DNA from 2 places in the Sphingomonas sp. GW821-FHT10F09 genome. Region 1 is predicted to be linked to the other one. Evidence: riboswitches for the same ligand, from Rfam matches in the RefSeq annotation. Region 1 holds a riboswitch; the other holds the start of a gene.
The links. Region 1 has a riboswitch for glycine ahead of gcvT (glycine cleavage system aminomethyltransferase GcvT). Riboswitches for the same ligand answer to the same signal wherever they lie in the genome.
Positions count from the first base shown of each region.

Region 2: it holds a riboswitch for glycine, as region 1 does, so the genes downstream of both, AC1RTO_RS18415 (L-serine ammonia-lyase) here and gcvT (glycine cleavage system aminomethyltransferase GcvT) in region 1, are expected to answer to the same signal.

Region 1 covers NZ_JBXASI010000001.1:168,471-176,119, forward strand. The annotation lists gene AC1RTO_RS00720 (alpha/beta fold hydrolase) at 1-659, shown strand, start outside; gene AC1RTO_RS00725 (NAD(P)/FAD-dependent oxidoreductase) at 656-1,744, shown strand; gene AC1RTO_RS00730 (YegP family protein) at 1,804-1,977, shown strand; gene rnhA (ribonuclease HI) at 2,073-2,534, opposite strand; gene thrB (homoserine kinase) at 2,531-3,484, opposite strand; gene ispH (4-hydroxy-3-methylbut-2-enyl diphosphate reductase) at 3,705-4,676, opposite strand; gene AC1RTO_RS00750 (hypothetical protein) at 4,847-5,482, shown strand; glycine riboswitch at 5,736-5,828, shown strand; glycine riboswitch at 5,829-5,935, shown strand; gene gcvT (glycine cleavage system aminomethyltransferase GcvT) at 5,995-7,215, shown strand; gene gcvH (glycine cleavage system protein GcvH) at 7,237-7,608, shown strand.
Region 2 covers NZ_JBXASI010000009.1:1,164-8,812, reverse strand. The annotation lists gene AC1RTO_RS18430 (WGR domain-containing protein) at 1-83, opposite strand, end outside; gene AC1RTO_RS18425 (sugar transferase) at 700-2,124, opposite strand; gene AC1RTO_RS18420 (NUDIX domain-containing protein) at 2,209-2,793, opposite strand; gene AC1RTO_RS18415 (L-serine ammonia-lyase) at 2,877-4,289, opposite strand; glycine riboswitch at 4,319-4,399, opposite strand; glycine riboswitch at 4,408-4,495, opposite strand; gene AC1RTO_RS18410 (replication initiator protein A) at 4,792-5,799, shown strand; gene AC1RTO_RS18405 (helix-turn-helix domain-containing protein) at 6,226-7,119, shown strand; gene parA (ParA family partition ATPase) at 7,377-7,649, shown strand, end outside.

The DNA of each region.
Region 1 (7,649 bases):
ATCCCTGGGTCGCGGACCTCACCGCCTTCTGGCAGGCGTGGCGTAGCGAAGGAACGGGCGAGGATACGGGGCCGGCGATGCTGCTGGCGCATTCGATGGGCGGCCATCTGGCGCTGCGTGCGATGCTGGACGGCGGGGTCGATCCCGATGCCGCGGTGCTGGTCGCGCCGATGGTCGGCGTGCGCTCGCCGCTGGGTGCGGGGGCCGGACTGCGCGTGGCGCGGCTGATGACGCGGCTCGGCGATCCGGCGCGCGGCGCGTGGAAGGTGCGCAGCGATGCGAAGTCCGCCGGCCATCGCGAACGATTGCTCACCCATTCGCGCGATCGCTATGCGGACGAGGCCGTCTGGTATGCGCGCGACCCGTCGCTGCTGCTCGGTCCGCCGAGCTGGGCGTGGGTGCTGGAGGCGTTCGCCTCGGGCGCGCGGTTGCAGGTCGATCCGCGCCTCGCGACGCTGACGACGCCGATCCTGATGCTCGTCGCCGACGCCGACGGGCTGGTCGACAGCGGCGCGGCGGTGCGGCTGGCCCGCAGGCTGCCGAACGCAGAGCTGGTGCGCTTCGGCCCCGAATCGGCGCATGAGATCCTGCGCGAGGACGACGCGGTGCGGCTGCGCGCCTATGGACTGATCGACGCTTTTCTGGACGGACATGCATGACCTACGACATCGCCATCGTCGGCGCGGGGATCGCCGGGGCCAGCCTCGCCGCCGCGGTCGCGCCGCATGCGCGCGTGCTGCTGCTCGAGGCGGAGGATCAGGCGGGCTATCACGCGACCGGGCGCTCGGCGGCCTTCTGGTCGGAAACCTATGGCGGTCCGGGCATCCAGCCGCTGACCAGCGCGTCGGAGGCGGCGCTGCGCGACGGCGGCGTCCTGCAGCCGCTCGGCTCGCTGCACATCGGGCGGGCGGAGGATGCGGCGAGGATCGACGCGTTCCTCGCGGCGTTCGAGGGGACGGCGGTGGCGCTGGCGCGGGTCGATCCGGCCGCCTTCATCCCCGGCCTGCGGCCCGAATGGACGCTGGGCGTGCAGGAGCCGAGCTGCGCCTATATCGACGTCGCCGCGCTGCATGCCGCGTATCTGGCGACGGTGCGCCGGGCGGGCGGGACGATCGCGACGCGTGCCGGCCTGGAGGGGGCGGAGCGCGCGGACGGCATGTGGACGATCGCCACGCCGTCGGGCACGTATCGCGCGGCGGTGCTGGTCGATGCGGCGGGCGCCTGGGCCGATCCGATCGCCGCGCGGGTCGGCGCGGCGCCGATCGGCATCCAGCCCTATCGACGCACGATCGCGCAGATCCGCACCGAACCCGCCTCCACCGATGCGCTGCCGCATGTCGCCGACATATCGGGACGCTTCTACTTCAAGCCCGAATCGGGCGGACGGCTGTGGCTGAGCCCGCATGACGAGACGCCGGTCGACCCCTGCGACGCCGCGCCCGAGGAACTGGATGTCGCGATCGCGATCGACCGGTTCGAACAGGTGGTCGACTGGCGCGTCGCGGCGGTCGAGCGCAGCTGGGCGGGGCTGCGCAGCTTCGCGCCCGACCGGTTGCCGGTCTACGGGTTCGATGCGCGGGTGCCGGGCTTCTTCTGGTGCGCGGGGCAGGGCGGCTTCGGCATCCAGACCGCGCCCGCGGGCGCCGCGGTGGCGGCGAGCCTGTTGCTCGGCCGGCCGTTGCCGGACGGATTCGAAGGGGTCGATCCGGAGCGCTACAGCCCGGCGCGGTTCGGGCGGGAATAGGCTGGCGCGCGATCCGGATGCTGCTACCCTCGTGGTATCGCCACGAGAAGGAGCAGGACATGCCGCACAAGTTCGTGATCGAGAAGAACAAGGCCGGCGATTACGTCGCCAAGTTCAAGCACAACAGCGAATTGATCTGGTGGACCGAAGGCTATGAAAGCCGCGCCTCCGCACGCAATGCCATCGCCTCGATCCTGAAGAACGGGCCGGAGGCGCCGGTCGAGGAGGAGTGAGGGGGGCTGGTCGCCCGGGCCCCTTGCCGACCGTAGCCCGTCGTCTCCGAACGGGGCCGGGGTGGGTGAACCCGCCCCTCAGCGGGTAACACGGCTCACAGCGTACCGCGGCCCGCCGCGACGGCGGCGTCGCTCGCCAGCTTGTCGACGCGTTCGTTGTCGGCGTTGCCGGCATGGCCCTTGACCCAGATCCATTCGATATCGTGCTTCTGCGTCTCCGCGAACAGCGCCTGCCAGAGCTCGGCGTTCTTCACCGGCTTCTTGTCGGCGGTGCGCCAGCCGTTCTTGCGCCAGCCGTGGATCCAGCGGGTCAGGCCGTCCATCACATATTTGCTGTCGGTCGACAGCCTGATCTTGCACGGCCGCGTCAGCACGCGCAGCGCCTCGATCGCCGCGGTCAGCTCCATCCGGTTGTTGGTGGTCAGCGTCTCGCCGCCGGACAATTCCTTTTCGTGGCCGCCGAAGCGGAGCAGCGCGCCCCAGCCGCCCGGGCCGGGATTGCCCTTGCACGCGCCGTCGGTCGAGATCTCCACCAGCTGCGGGGCGGGGTCGGTCATGCGAAAACCTCCGGATGCGCGTCGTACCAGTCGAGCCGGCGCAGATAGGCGAGCGGGTCCTTGCGCGTCACCAGCGCGTCGGCGGGGGTGTTGAGCCAGTCCCACGCGCGGGTCAGCAGGAAGCGGATGCAGGCCCCCTTCGCCAGCACCGGCAGCGCGGCGCGTTCCGCATCGGACAGGCCGAACGCCCGCATATAGCCGGCGAGCAGGGCAGGGCCGACGCCGTCGAGCGGCGCGCCCAGCGGATCGAACGCCCAGGAGGTGTGCATCACCGCGACGTCATAGGCACGGATGTCGCGGCAGGCGAAATAGAAATCGATGAGTCCGGTTACCTCTGCGCCGAGCATCAGCACGTTGTCGGGAAACAGGTCGGCGTGGATGACGCTGGCGGGCAAGGCGTGCGGCCAGTTCGCCTCGACCACGGCGAGCGCGCCGTCGATACGCGCGAACAGGCCGGGGGCGATCCGGTCGAGGTCGCTGCCGCAGCGGTCGAGCAGGGGCCGCCAGTCGGCGATGCCGAGGCTGTTGGGTCGATCCCCGGCGAAGTCGGCGAGCGCGGCATGCAGATCGCCGAGTGCAGCACCGGCGGTGGCGGCCTGTGCGGGCGTCGGCTGGGTCAGCGACACGCCGTTGAGGAAGCGGATCAGGCAGGCGGGGCGGCCCTCCAGCTGCTGGATCGCGACGCCGTCGCGGTCCTTGATCGCGGGCGGCACCGGCAGGCCGCGCGCGGCGCAATGGTCGAGCAGGGCGAGGAAGAAGGGCAGGTCGCCGGCATCGACGCGCTTTTCGTACAGCGTCAGGATAAAGCGGCTGGTGGTGGTGTCGACGAGGTAGTTGCTGTTCTCGACCCCCTCCGCGATGCCCTTGGCGGAGACGAGTTCGCCGACGTCGTCATAGCGGCGCAGGAAGGCGGTCAACGCCTCGGCGGACACCTGTGTGTAGACGGCCATGCTGTGTCCTGTCCGGTTGGTCGGTGTTGGGTGTGTTCACGCGAAGACGCGAAGACGCAAAGCAGATGTTCGCGCGAAGGCGCGGAGGCGCGGAGATGTCGGGTCCCAGCGTGGAGCGCCTTTCGAGCCGACGTCCCGGAGGACGATCGAAGATGCTGCGCGACTATCTTCCCAGCGTCCTCGGCGCGCATCCTCTTATCTTCGCGGGACAATCAGTCCTTCAAGCCGCCGCTTCCAGCCCGCGCGGCAGCTTGAAGGCGATCGTCTCGCGCGTCGTCTCTTCCTCGCGCTCGGTCACCGCGAAGCGTGTGGCGAGCAGGTCGACGAGTTCGCGGACCAGCAGTTCGGGGGCGGAGGCGCCCGCGGTGATCCCCAGCGTGCCGACGCCGTCGAGGAACGCCCAGTCGAGATCGGCGGCACGCTGGATCAGCCGCGCGGGGATGCCCTCGCGCTCGGCGACCTCGACCAGCCGCACCGAGTTGGACGAATTGGGCGCGCCGATCACCAGCATCGCATCGCATGCCGCAGCGATCGCCTTCACCGCCGCCTGACGGTTGGAGGTGGCGTAGCAGATGTCCTCGCCACGCGGCGGCTGCATGTTGGGAAAGCGGCGTTGCAGCACCGCGACCACCGCGGCGGTGTCGTCGACCGACAGGGTCGTCTGCGTCAGGAAGGCGAGATTGTCGGGATCGGGCGGCGTGAACCGCTCCGCATCCTCGGCCGTCTCGATCAGCGACATCGCGCCCTCGGGCACCTGGCCGAAGGTGCCGACCACCTCCGGGTGGCCGGCGTGGCCGATGAAGACGATGTGACGGCCCGCCGCGACGAGGCGTTCGGCCTGGCGATGGACCTTGGAGACCAGCGGGCAGGTCGCGTCGAGATAGTCGAGGCCGCGGTTCTGCGCCGCGGCCGGCACCGATTTCGGCACGCCATGCGCGGAGAAGACGACCGGCGCGCCGTCGGGCACCTGGTCGAGTTCCTCGACGAAGATCGCGCCCTGCGCCTTCAGCGTGTCGACGACGAACTTGTTGTGGACGATCTCGTGCCGGACATAGACGGGCGCGCCATGCTTTTCGATCGCGAGTTCGACGATGCGGATCGCGCGGTCGACGCCGGCGCAAAAGCCGCGGGGGGCTGCGATCAGCAGCTCGAGGACCGGCTTCGCGCCGTCCACCTGGGAAAGAGAGGCCATGATGCAGCGCTCCTACGCGATTGGACGCGCGCGCGGAAGTCCGCGATTGGGCAAGCGCGCGGGAGCACGCGATTGCTTGCACCCGCGACAGCCGGTTCCTATGCTGCGTGCCGCACCGTCGGAGCCGTCCGGCGCCGCATCCCGTCCGTTCGACAAAGGTACGCGTCTCCGTGAAAACTCCGCTTCTCGGCCTCACCGCCCTCGGCCTGATCCTCTCCGGGTGCGCCGGCAAGGGCGAGATCGTGGAAGGCGGCATCACCGCCGTGCGCTCGGCCTGCCCGACGGTCGGCGTCGCCGCCGGCACCGGCGACATCACGCTGTTCGATCCCGTCACCAGCCGCGATGCGAGCGCGATCGACGTGGTGGCGAACATGACCAACGTGCGCGGCACCTGCAACGACGCGGGCGACCAGATCGCGACCGCGGTGACCTTCGACGTCGCGGCGCGGCGCGCCCGCACCGACGGTCCGCGCGATATCGTGCTGCCTTATTATATCGCGATCGTCCGCGGCGGGTCGGCGGTGACGGCGAAGCGCAAGGGCCAGATCGCGATCCACTTCGACGCCGGGCAGGCACGCGCGCAGGCGAGCGGCACCGCCTCGACGCAGATCGCGCGGTCGGCGGCGACGCTACCCGACGAGGTGCGCGAACAGCTGACCCGCAAGCGCAAGGCGGGCGACGAGGATGCCGCGACCGATCCGCTGTCGCGGCCCGAGGTGCGGTCCGCCGTCCTGCGGGCGAGCTTCGAGGCGCTGGTCGGGTTCCAGCTGACCGACGAGCAGCTGAAGTATAACGCGCAGCGGTAAGGTCGCGGCGTAAGCCTCCGCGTCGTTGGTCATCCCCGCCTGCGTGGGGATGACGACGGTTACGCGTGGGTGTCCGGCGGGCTGGTGACGCCCGGGCGTACCGCTCGCCTCGCGTTCGACGGCGTCCGTATCGCGCGCACGCGACCCACCCCCGGCCCCTCCCTGCGAGAGAGGGTAGGATGGGCGTCTTTCCCGATTGACTAAGCCATGCTGCGCCGCCACAGATCGCCGGGTCGATGCCGGGCAACCGGCATGGGCGCGCGCGGGAGAGAGCCTCTTCACAAGGAGGCCGCCGAAGGAGCAACCACCCCGGAATCTCTCAGGCACCACGGACCGCGCGCCGCCTCATCGACACTCTGGAAAGCGTTCCTTTGAGGAGCCACCGAAGGGGTAAGCCCGGCGTTTCGCGACATCGGGTCAAAGCTCTCAGGTCACCGTGACAGAGGGGGTATGACGGATCGGATGCGGCCCCCGGCCGCGCTTCGGTCGCGTGCCTTTTTTGGAGACGGTTGATGAGCGATACGCTGCCAGACATTCTCGCTGAGACGTTAGTCGGGGCCGACCCGCTCGACGACCTGAACGAAGGCGACGAGCCCGCGATCCTGCAACTCCCGCTCGACGCCTGGCACCGCGCCCGCGGCGGCCGGATGGTGCCGTTCGCCGGCTATGAGATGCCCGTCCAGTACGACGGCATCATGGCCGAGCATCTGTGGGTGCGCGAATCGGCGGGCCTGTTCGACGTCAGCCATATGGGCCAGGTCGGCTTCACCGGCGACGGCATCGATGCGGCGGGCGTCGCCAGGGCGCTCGAAGCGGTGCTGCCGGGCGATATCGGCGGCCTCGGCCCCACCAAAATCCGCTATTCGCTGCTGCTCAACGACGAGGGCGGCATCCTCGACGACCTGATGGCGACGCGGCTGCCCGAGGAGGGCGCGCATCCCTTCGGCGAGGCGAGCTATTACGTCGTCGTCAACGGCGCGACCAAATATGACGATCTGTCCTATCTGCTCGACGTGCTGCCCGACGCCATCACGATGAACCTGATGGAGGATCAGGCACTGCTCGCGGTGCAGGGGCCGAAGGCGGTCGCCGCGGTCGCGCGGCTGATCCCCGGCGTCGAAACCCTCGTGTTCATGACCGCGGGCGCGTTCGACTGGAACGGCCATGCGCTGTGGATCAGCCGCTCGGGCTATACCGGCGAGGATGGCGTCGAGATCTCGATCCCCGCCGAGGCCGCCGCCGACTTCGCCGACGCGATCTGTGCCGAGCCGGAAGTGAAGCCGATCGGCCTCGGCGCGCGCGACTCGCTGCGGCTCGAGGCGGGGTTGCCGCTGTATGGCCACGACCTCGATCCCGAGACGACGCCGGTGATGGCCGACCTTGGGTTCGCGCTGTCGAAGCGCCGCCGTGAGGCCGCCGACTTCGCCGGTGCGGCGCGCATCCTCGCCGAGCGTGCGGACGGCGCCGCGGTGAAGCGCGTCGGCCTGTCGGTCGCCGGGCGCCAGCCGGTGCGCGAGGGCGCGAGCGTCGTCGATGCGGATGGTGCGGTGATCGGCCGCGTCACCAGCGGCGGCTTCGCCCCCAGCGTCGGCGCGCCGATCGCGATGGCCTATATCCCGACCGCGCTCGCCGCCGCCGGCACGGCCGTGCAGCTGGTCCAGCGCGGCAAGATCCATGCGGCGACGGTCGTGCCGATGCCGTTCGTTCCCCACCGCTACGTCCGGCAGCTTTGAACATCCTGGGAGGCAAGTGAGATGAGCCGTTACTTTACCGAAGATCACGAATGGGTCGACGTGGATGGCGACATCGGCACCGTCGGCATCTCCGAATATGCGCAGGGCCAGCTCGGCGACATCGTGTTCGTCGACGTGCCGGAAGACGGCAAGCAGCTGGCCAAGGGCGACGAGGCCGCGGTGGTCGAATCGGTCAAGGCGGCGTCGGACGTCTATTCGCCGGTGTCGGGCAACGTGATCGAGGGCAATGCGGCGCTGGTCGACGACCCGTCGCTGGTCAATTCGGATGCCGAGGGCGAGGGCTGGTTCTTCAAGATCACGCTCAGCGACCCGTCGGAGCTCGAATCGCTGATGGACGAAACCGCCTACGCGGCGTTCGCCTCGAAGCTGTAAGTCTTTGCCCCTCTCCTTCGGGGGAGGGGTCGGGGTGGGGC
Region 2 (7,649 bases), on a different contig from region 1:
GCCGCGACCCGCCAGCGCCGGCGGATGTTGCGCGCGGTATCGATGGCAATCAGCTCGACAGGCGTGAATGGCAGCGTGTCCATGGCCTGCGATTCTAGGCGTGTGCCGACGGGCTGTCCGACGGATTTCTTGGATCACCGGAGCGCGATTGATTCAGTCGATGAATCAACCTGCCGCAGCAAATGTGAACCTAGACTGTGTGATGGCAGGATAGCGCCGATAAGGCGCATTGTATTGCGATGGCTTTGGGATACGCCTGCTATTCAGGTTGGCTTGGCTATGCCGGAGGCCAATGTGAGAGAAGTATCCCATGAAGTATGTGCCGATATCGGCCCGATCGCTGGTCTGTTGGCCGCCGGCAGCGCCTTCGCCAGCGTCGAGCGTTGACGCGGATATTCTCCGCCGTGCTGTCTTGCCGCTCAAGTGGTGACGAACATCGCATCGAAGTAGATGCCTTGGAACGTGTCTACGGTTCCGTGGCATCCCGCAGGGCGGCAATCGACCGCTGCACGCCGTCTTGTACCACCACACTCCGCGCTAGGCAGTGGATACTCCACCCCTTCGGCTACGAGCAATGCTCGTGGTCGTGCTGCCGACGATCCGCTCGCGCCGGCTACCAAAGAATACCATCATGGCGGCAGGTACAATCACAAATGGGGTCGCGCGGATTGCGCTTCGCGCCACCCGCCGACGTCCGCATCAGAATGCGTTGCGGTGGAAGATTACGCGGACGGTCAGGAAGATGATCTTGAGGTCCCGCCAGATCGACCAGTTCTCAAGATATTCTAGGTCGGCCTTGAGTCGATTCTTGAGATCGTCCTCGATCAGTGTCGAACCGCGAAAGCCGCGCACCTGCGCTAGGCCGGTCAGGCCGGGCTTCGTCGCATGGCGGCCCCAATAGCGCTGATCGACCTCCCAGAACAATTTGTCCGCCGCCCGCGAACCCAGGGCATGCGGCCGCGGACCCACGATACTCATGTCACCTTTCAGGACGTTGATGAGCTGCGGCAGCTCGTCGATGCTAGTCCTGCGAATGAACCGGCCGACCGCCGTCACCCGGTCGTCGTTACGCGCAGTAGAGCGATGACCCGCATCGTCCAATTCACGAACATACATCGAGCGGAATTTGTACATGCGGAACAACTGGTTGCCGCGGCCGATCCGAACTTGTTTGAACAGGATCCGTCCCGGACTGTTCAGCCGGATCGCAATCGCGGTGACGAGCATCGGAAACGCGAGGACGATGAGCGCGCTTGCCGCCGCCATCAGGTCGAACGACCGCTTGATGCTGCGGTCCATCAGGCTGAGTGGCCCTGCCGCGACGATGATTGTCGGAACATCGCGATTGAGGCCGAGCCCCAGCGGCGCCAGTGCGGTCAGTTCGGGGACAACGATTTCGCTCTGCACGTTGGCGCCGCGCAACGCTTGCGCCCAGGCCATGCGATGTTCGGGCGCACAGGTGACGATGACCCGGTCGGCGCTGGCGATCAGCGTCGCCAGCCGGTCGTACATATGTGGGTCGTGTTCCTCCGGGTCAAAATAAGATTCGGCGGCCATGACCATCGAAAAATTTCCGGGCGGAATCGGTGCCCCACGGTCGCGCAGCAAGATCGAGCTGAAGGGATTACCGCCGACGATCCGGTTGAGATGGCGCACAAAGACATAGCGGGCGATGCCAAGGAACGTGATCGCCAGCGCTGATCCCATACCGATAGTTAGCCGCGAGAACGTCGTCCCGGATTTCAGATAGAAGACGGCGAGGATGACGAGACCGACTGCCAGCACCAGCGCCTGAAGCCCGCGACGGATCGCCCGGAACGGGTCTTGGAGGTTGGTGGTGTCATAGGCATCGAGATTGGATGCAATCAGCGCATACAGGGGGATCAGAACGAGAGTGAAGACCAGCCAGCCGGTGTCGGTGGACAGGGCGTAACGGGGTATGGCCGCGCACATGAACCCGGCGAAGATCGCGACGACATCAACGCACAGCGCATACAATATCACGCGGAACTGCAACACCGCGCTACGCGGTCGCCAACGGGACCCCATGCGATGAAAATCTGTGATTGGATGTTCGGACACGTCGTCCCGCTCTACATTCTGCGGGTCCACATCGCCCAACATGCCAACGCATACCTTGTTTACCGTCGCCCATGGGAGCGCGCGGATCGTGGAATAACCGGTTCACCAGTCAAGCTCAATCGAAGCCTAAAATTGCCGCGGTCCGTCGCCGCGGTCGAACAGGTCGGGCCGCCGCAGCTTTAGCGCCTGCAACAGCATGAACAGCTTGGCATCGCCCACCTTTCCGCTGACGGCATTGGCCCAGAGCGTCGCCAGCGATTCTTCGCGCGCGTCGATCGTCTCGATCTCGTCCACCGCACCCCCGCCCGCACCGATGCGGTCTGCGGGGCAATATTCGGCCAGAAATAGATGCACACGTTCGGTCGTCGACGACGGCGTCATCCAAACTTGGCCCACTGATACGACATGGCGCAGGCGCAGACCGGTTTCTTCAAATGCTTCGCGCCGCGCGGTTTCGGCGGGGTCTTCCGTTTCAGTGACGCCAGCGATCGCTTCGGCGAAGCGGGGTTGCGCCAGATGCAGCACCGCATCCCGCGTCTGCTGCACCGTCATCGCCACCCGCCGCTCGGGATCATAGGCGAGGACCGCGGCGCCAGAGACATGTTCGACAATCGCCCGGTCGCACTCGACCTCGCCGAGCCGCAGCCGCAGCATGACGAGGCTCAGCCATCCGCGATGGAGGACGTGTCGGGTTAGCACGGTATCGGTCATGCCGGTGGTCCCTACGGAATACCGACCGGACGCACAATCGCACGGGAACCATCGCTAACTCGACATGTCGACACGTAGGATCGTCAACATTCCACCACATTGACCGCCAGTCCGCCGAGGCTTGTTTCCTTATACTGCGAGCGCATGTCCTCCCCCGTCTGGCGCATCGTCTCGATCACCGCATCGAGGCTTACGACGTGGCTGCCGTCGCCGCGCAGCGCGAGATAGGCGGCGTTGATCGCCTTGACCGCGCCCATCGTGTTGCGCTCGATGCAGGGAATCTGCACCAGCCCGCCGATCGGATCGCAGGTGAGGCCGAGGTTGTGCTCCATGCCGATCTCGGCGGCATTCTCGATCTGGCGGTTGCTGCCGCCGAGCACCGCGGCGAGCGCGCCCGCCGCCATCGAGCAGGCGACGCCGACCTCGCCCTGGCAGCCCATCTCGGCGGCCGAGATCGACGCGCGCTTCTTGTAGAGCATGCCGATCGCCGCGGCGGTGAGCAGGAAGGTGCGAGCCCCCTCCCCCCGCGCCTCGGCCGACGCATCGCGCGCGACCAGCGTCTCGTAGAAGCGCAGCACCGCCGGCAGCACGCCGGCCGCGCCGTTGGTCGGTGCGGTGACGACGCGGCCGCCTGCGGCATTCTCCTCGTTGACCGCGAGCGCCCACAGGCTGACCCATTCGAACACCTCGGCCGGGTTGCTGCCGGGGACGTCGCCGGTCAGCCCCTGCGCGATCGCATGCGCACGGCGCCGGACCCTGAGGCCGCCGGGTAGCACGCCCTCCTGCGCGATGCCGCGGTCGATGCAGGCGCTCATCGCCGCGCGTACCGCATCGAGGAAGGCGTCGGTCTCCACCGGCGTGCGCCACGCCTCCTCGTTGGCGCGGACCATGTCGGCGATCGACAGGCCGCTCGCATCGCCAAGGACGAGCAGATCGGCGCCGGAGGTAAAGGGATAGCGGACCGCGACATTGGTCGCGGCGACCGGCGCGCCCTTGCGCAGGATCGCGCCGCCTCCGATCGAGAAATAGGTTTCGGCCTGAATGCTTCCATCGGCGCGGGTCGCGGTGAGGGTCATGCCGTTGGGATGTTCGGGCAGGAACTGCCGCGGGTGGAAGACGATGTCGGCGTCGGCGAAGGCGATGCCATGGTGGCCGGCGAGCAGCAGCTGCCCGCGCGCGGCGATATCGGCGAGGATCGCGGGCGCAGTATCGGGATCGAGCCGCTCGGGCTCCCAGCCGGCCAGGCCGAGGATCGCGGCGGTGTCGGTCGCATGACCGCGTCCAGTCAGCGCGAGGCTGCCGTAGAGGTCGCAGGTGGTGCGGACCGGGGGCGGCGCCCCTTGCCCCACCACGCGCTGCGCAAAGTCGAACGCGGCGCGCATCGGGCCGACGGTATGCGAACTCGACGGGCCGATGCCGATCGTGAACAGTTCGGCGACGCTGATCGGGCGATCGAGGTCGCGGTCGAGCGGTGCGGTGACGGGATCGGTGTGCATGCGGTCCTTCCGCCGGCGTCGCCGGCCTGCATGCCCCATCTGTCCCTTGCGCCTGAGATCGTTATCCCGTCGGCGGACGCCGGGTGGCGCCACTCTCCAGATGTACAGCCAGGGGTCTGGCGCCGCTGTGGTCCTTTGGCCTGAGAGTTTCCGGGGCGGTTGCTCCTTCGGCGCCGGGTTCGCCCGGTCTCTCCCACATCGATGGTCGGATGTATCCGTCGGCGGGAGCCCGCGGGTCAAGGGGCATCGCGCGGGCCACCCCGAGCATCATGTCGGTCAATGGACATGTAGACATGTCAACCGGGATGGCATGTAACCGCCATCTCGTGACATCTGCTCTCGACATGTCGACAGATCGACAGGTGATACGCGGAACGCCTGCTTATCGCCGGCTGCGGCATTTCCTACTCGAAAGCACGAACTGATGGATGTCGGCACCCCTTTTCCCTCGGTAATCCAGCTTGGGGTGCCAAAAGTTCGTGCTTTCGAGTAGGAAATGACCATGCCCCGTTCGACCACCTCTTCCCGCTCCACGCCCGCGCCATCCGGCAAGCCTGCCGGCATCCCGCAGGGCGATCTGTTCCTGCTCGACAGCCCGCTGCACGGCGAGATCCGCGGCGAGCGGTCGCTGATGGCGTTTCCCTTCTTCGCGCTCTCCAAAAACGCGTGGATGAAGCCGCTGACCTACGACCATGCGACCGTGTCGATCGAGGTGCGCCCCTCGGCGAGCGGCGTCGCGACGATCTACGACAAGGAGATCGTGCTCTACATCGCAAGCCTGATGGCGGCGAAGCTGGAAGCGGGGGAGAATGTCGAGCAGGATTTCATCTTCACCGCGCACGACCTGTTCTCGGTCACCGGCAGCAACCATTCGGCGCGCTCCTACGGGCGGCTGTCGGAGGCGCTCGAGCGGCTGCAGGGCACGCAGATTAAGACCAATATCGAAGCGGGCGGGGAGGGGGAGGAGGGCTTCTTCTCGTGGCTCTCCGAAGCAAAACTCCATTATACCAAGACCAAGAGCGGCGAACGCCGGCTGAAGGCGGTCAAGGTGCGGCTATGCGACTGGCTGTTCCGCGCGATCCTGCTCGATCGCCACGTGCTCGATTATGCCGCCGCCTATTTCCAGCTGGGGCCGATCGAGCGGCGGATCTACGAAGTCGCACGCTCGACCTGCGAGGGCGACGGGCTCGACATCGATCTGGCGACCTTCCGGCTGCAGATCGGCTATCAGAACCCGCTGTCGAACTTCAAGGCGGCGCTGAAACAGATCGTCGCGACCGACAGCATCCCCGACTACCACCTCGAGCTGGTCGAGGAGACGGCGGGGGAGGGGGGCGATGCCACGCCGCGCCGCGGCCGGCGCGCACCGCAGGCGCGCGTGGTGATCATGCCGAGGCCCCATGTGCCGGCGCTGCAGACGCTCAACGACGCGACCGCCGGCCGCGGCGCGGGCGATGCCGAATCACCCGCCGGGACACCAGTCGAGTCGGAACCCGACGTCGCGGGCTGATTCGCGGGGTGCGGGGCAATTGTTACTCGAAAGCACGAATGAAATGGCGTGCATTGTTACTCGAAAGCACGAATCGCGGGGCAATTGTTACTCGAAAGCACGAACTTTTTCGGTTTAAATACTCGAAAGCACGAACCGTAGCCGCTTCCGCTGTTGGATCATTGCTGCAAAAAGATGGCACACGTGGCCATGCCGGCCGCGGCGATGTTCAGGATGCGGCCGTGACCACATAAAGGAAAGCCCGGCACGAAGGCCGGGCATCCCAAAAGAGCTGTTCAAGAGAGCAGGCATCGCCAAATGCCCGACACGTGAAACTTAGCAGGTCACGGCTTTCCAAATAGCTCCGAACCCAATCCGGTTCAAGGATGCGCGTTTCGCGCCACGGATTTTTTCGTCTCCGGTCCCGGCCCCACAAGGGGATGGAAGATGATGGCGTTTACCCTAGGGGAAGCGAGCGCACGCGTGCTGGCGCGGGCGAGCGAGGGCGCGCGTGCGCGTGCGCGGCGTCCGGAGAATATGCCGCATCCGCGGCGGTCAGATGGTATGCCGCATCCGCGGCAAGCGGGCGGTGTGCATCGCACCGGTGCGCCGGTGCTGCGCGACAGTATCGAGGCGGGGACGTTCGAGGACCTGTTCTTCGCGGTGCCGGCGCCGGGCGAGCCCGACCGACTGCTGCGCGCCTGCCGCCGCGCGCTCGACGCCGGCCGTCGCCTGCGTCGCGAGGAGCGCGCCGGCACCCGCACGCTGACCGCGACCGAACGCGCGATCGCCGCGCTCACCGCGGGGGCGGTGCGCGTCTATGAAGAGATCTGCACGCTTGCCCGGCTCAACCAGGGCCGTGTCTTCCCGAGCTACGATTGGCTCGCCGAGGCGACCGGGCTCGGTCGCGCGACGATCGCGCGCGCGCTGCATGCGCTCGACCGCGTCGGTTTCCTTGTCCGCCAGCGTCGTTTCACGCGCGTCGAAGGGGAGGGGCCGCGCTACCGCCAGACGTCGAACGCCTATCGTGCGCTCCTGCCGGCGCGCGTGCTCGCCTATCTGCCGCGCTGGATGCGACCCGCGCCGTTGCCGGACGATCAGATCCAGCATGAGGCGGAGCGGAAGGAGAGCCATGACGCGATGCTAGCGGCATTGTCGTGTCGCGATCTGGCGGCGGTGACGGTCGGTGGGCTGCTCGGCAAGGCGCTTGCCCGGCTGGGCTCGCGGATTGACGGGCGAGAGACTGCCGTCGCGTGCGAGTCTCATGATGATCCGCAACCTCATGTCGATTCATTAAATGAGGACAAACCGGTGTCGTCCTTGCCGACGACGCAACTTTAAGAAGGCCACAAGCGCCAACCAAACCAACCTTGCACACGTGGCAAAGACAGGAGTGTCGGCTACGCCGCCACATGCTCCCCGAGAGGAGCAAGCGGTTACCGGTCCGGCCCACCCGGGGACCATTGCCTGTCGACAGGGCGCCAGAGCGATTGCCTTGGCCGGATCCGCATCGCAGCTTGGGGGAAAGCCTCGTGATCGTCCGTAAAACGTTCGATCCGGCTTGTCATGTCGGCGTGTAGACACGTAGAGAGATCGACATGCCGACCATCGCCATCATCAGTCAGAAGGGCGGCGCGGGAAAGACCACCCTCGCGCTCCATCTCGCCGCGGCCGCCCACGACGCCGGCCGGATCGCGCTCATCATCGACACCGATCCGCAAGCGACCGCGAGCCAATGGGCCGCTTGGCGCCAGGATGCGCCGCCCGAGGTGATCGACAGCCCGCCGCCCCGCCTCGCCGCCAAGGTCGCGGCCGCGAAAGGGCAGGGGGCCGAGATGATCGTGATCGACACGCCGCCCCACGCCGACAGC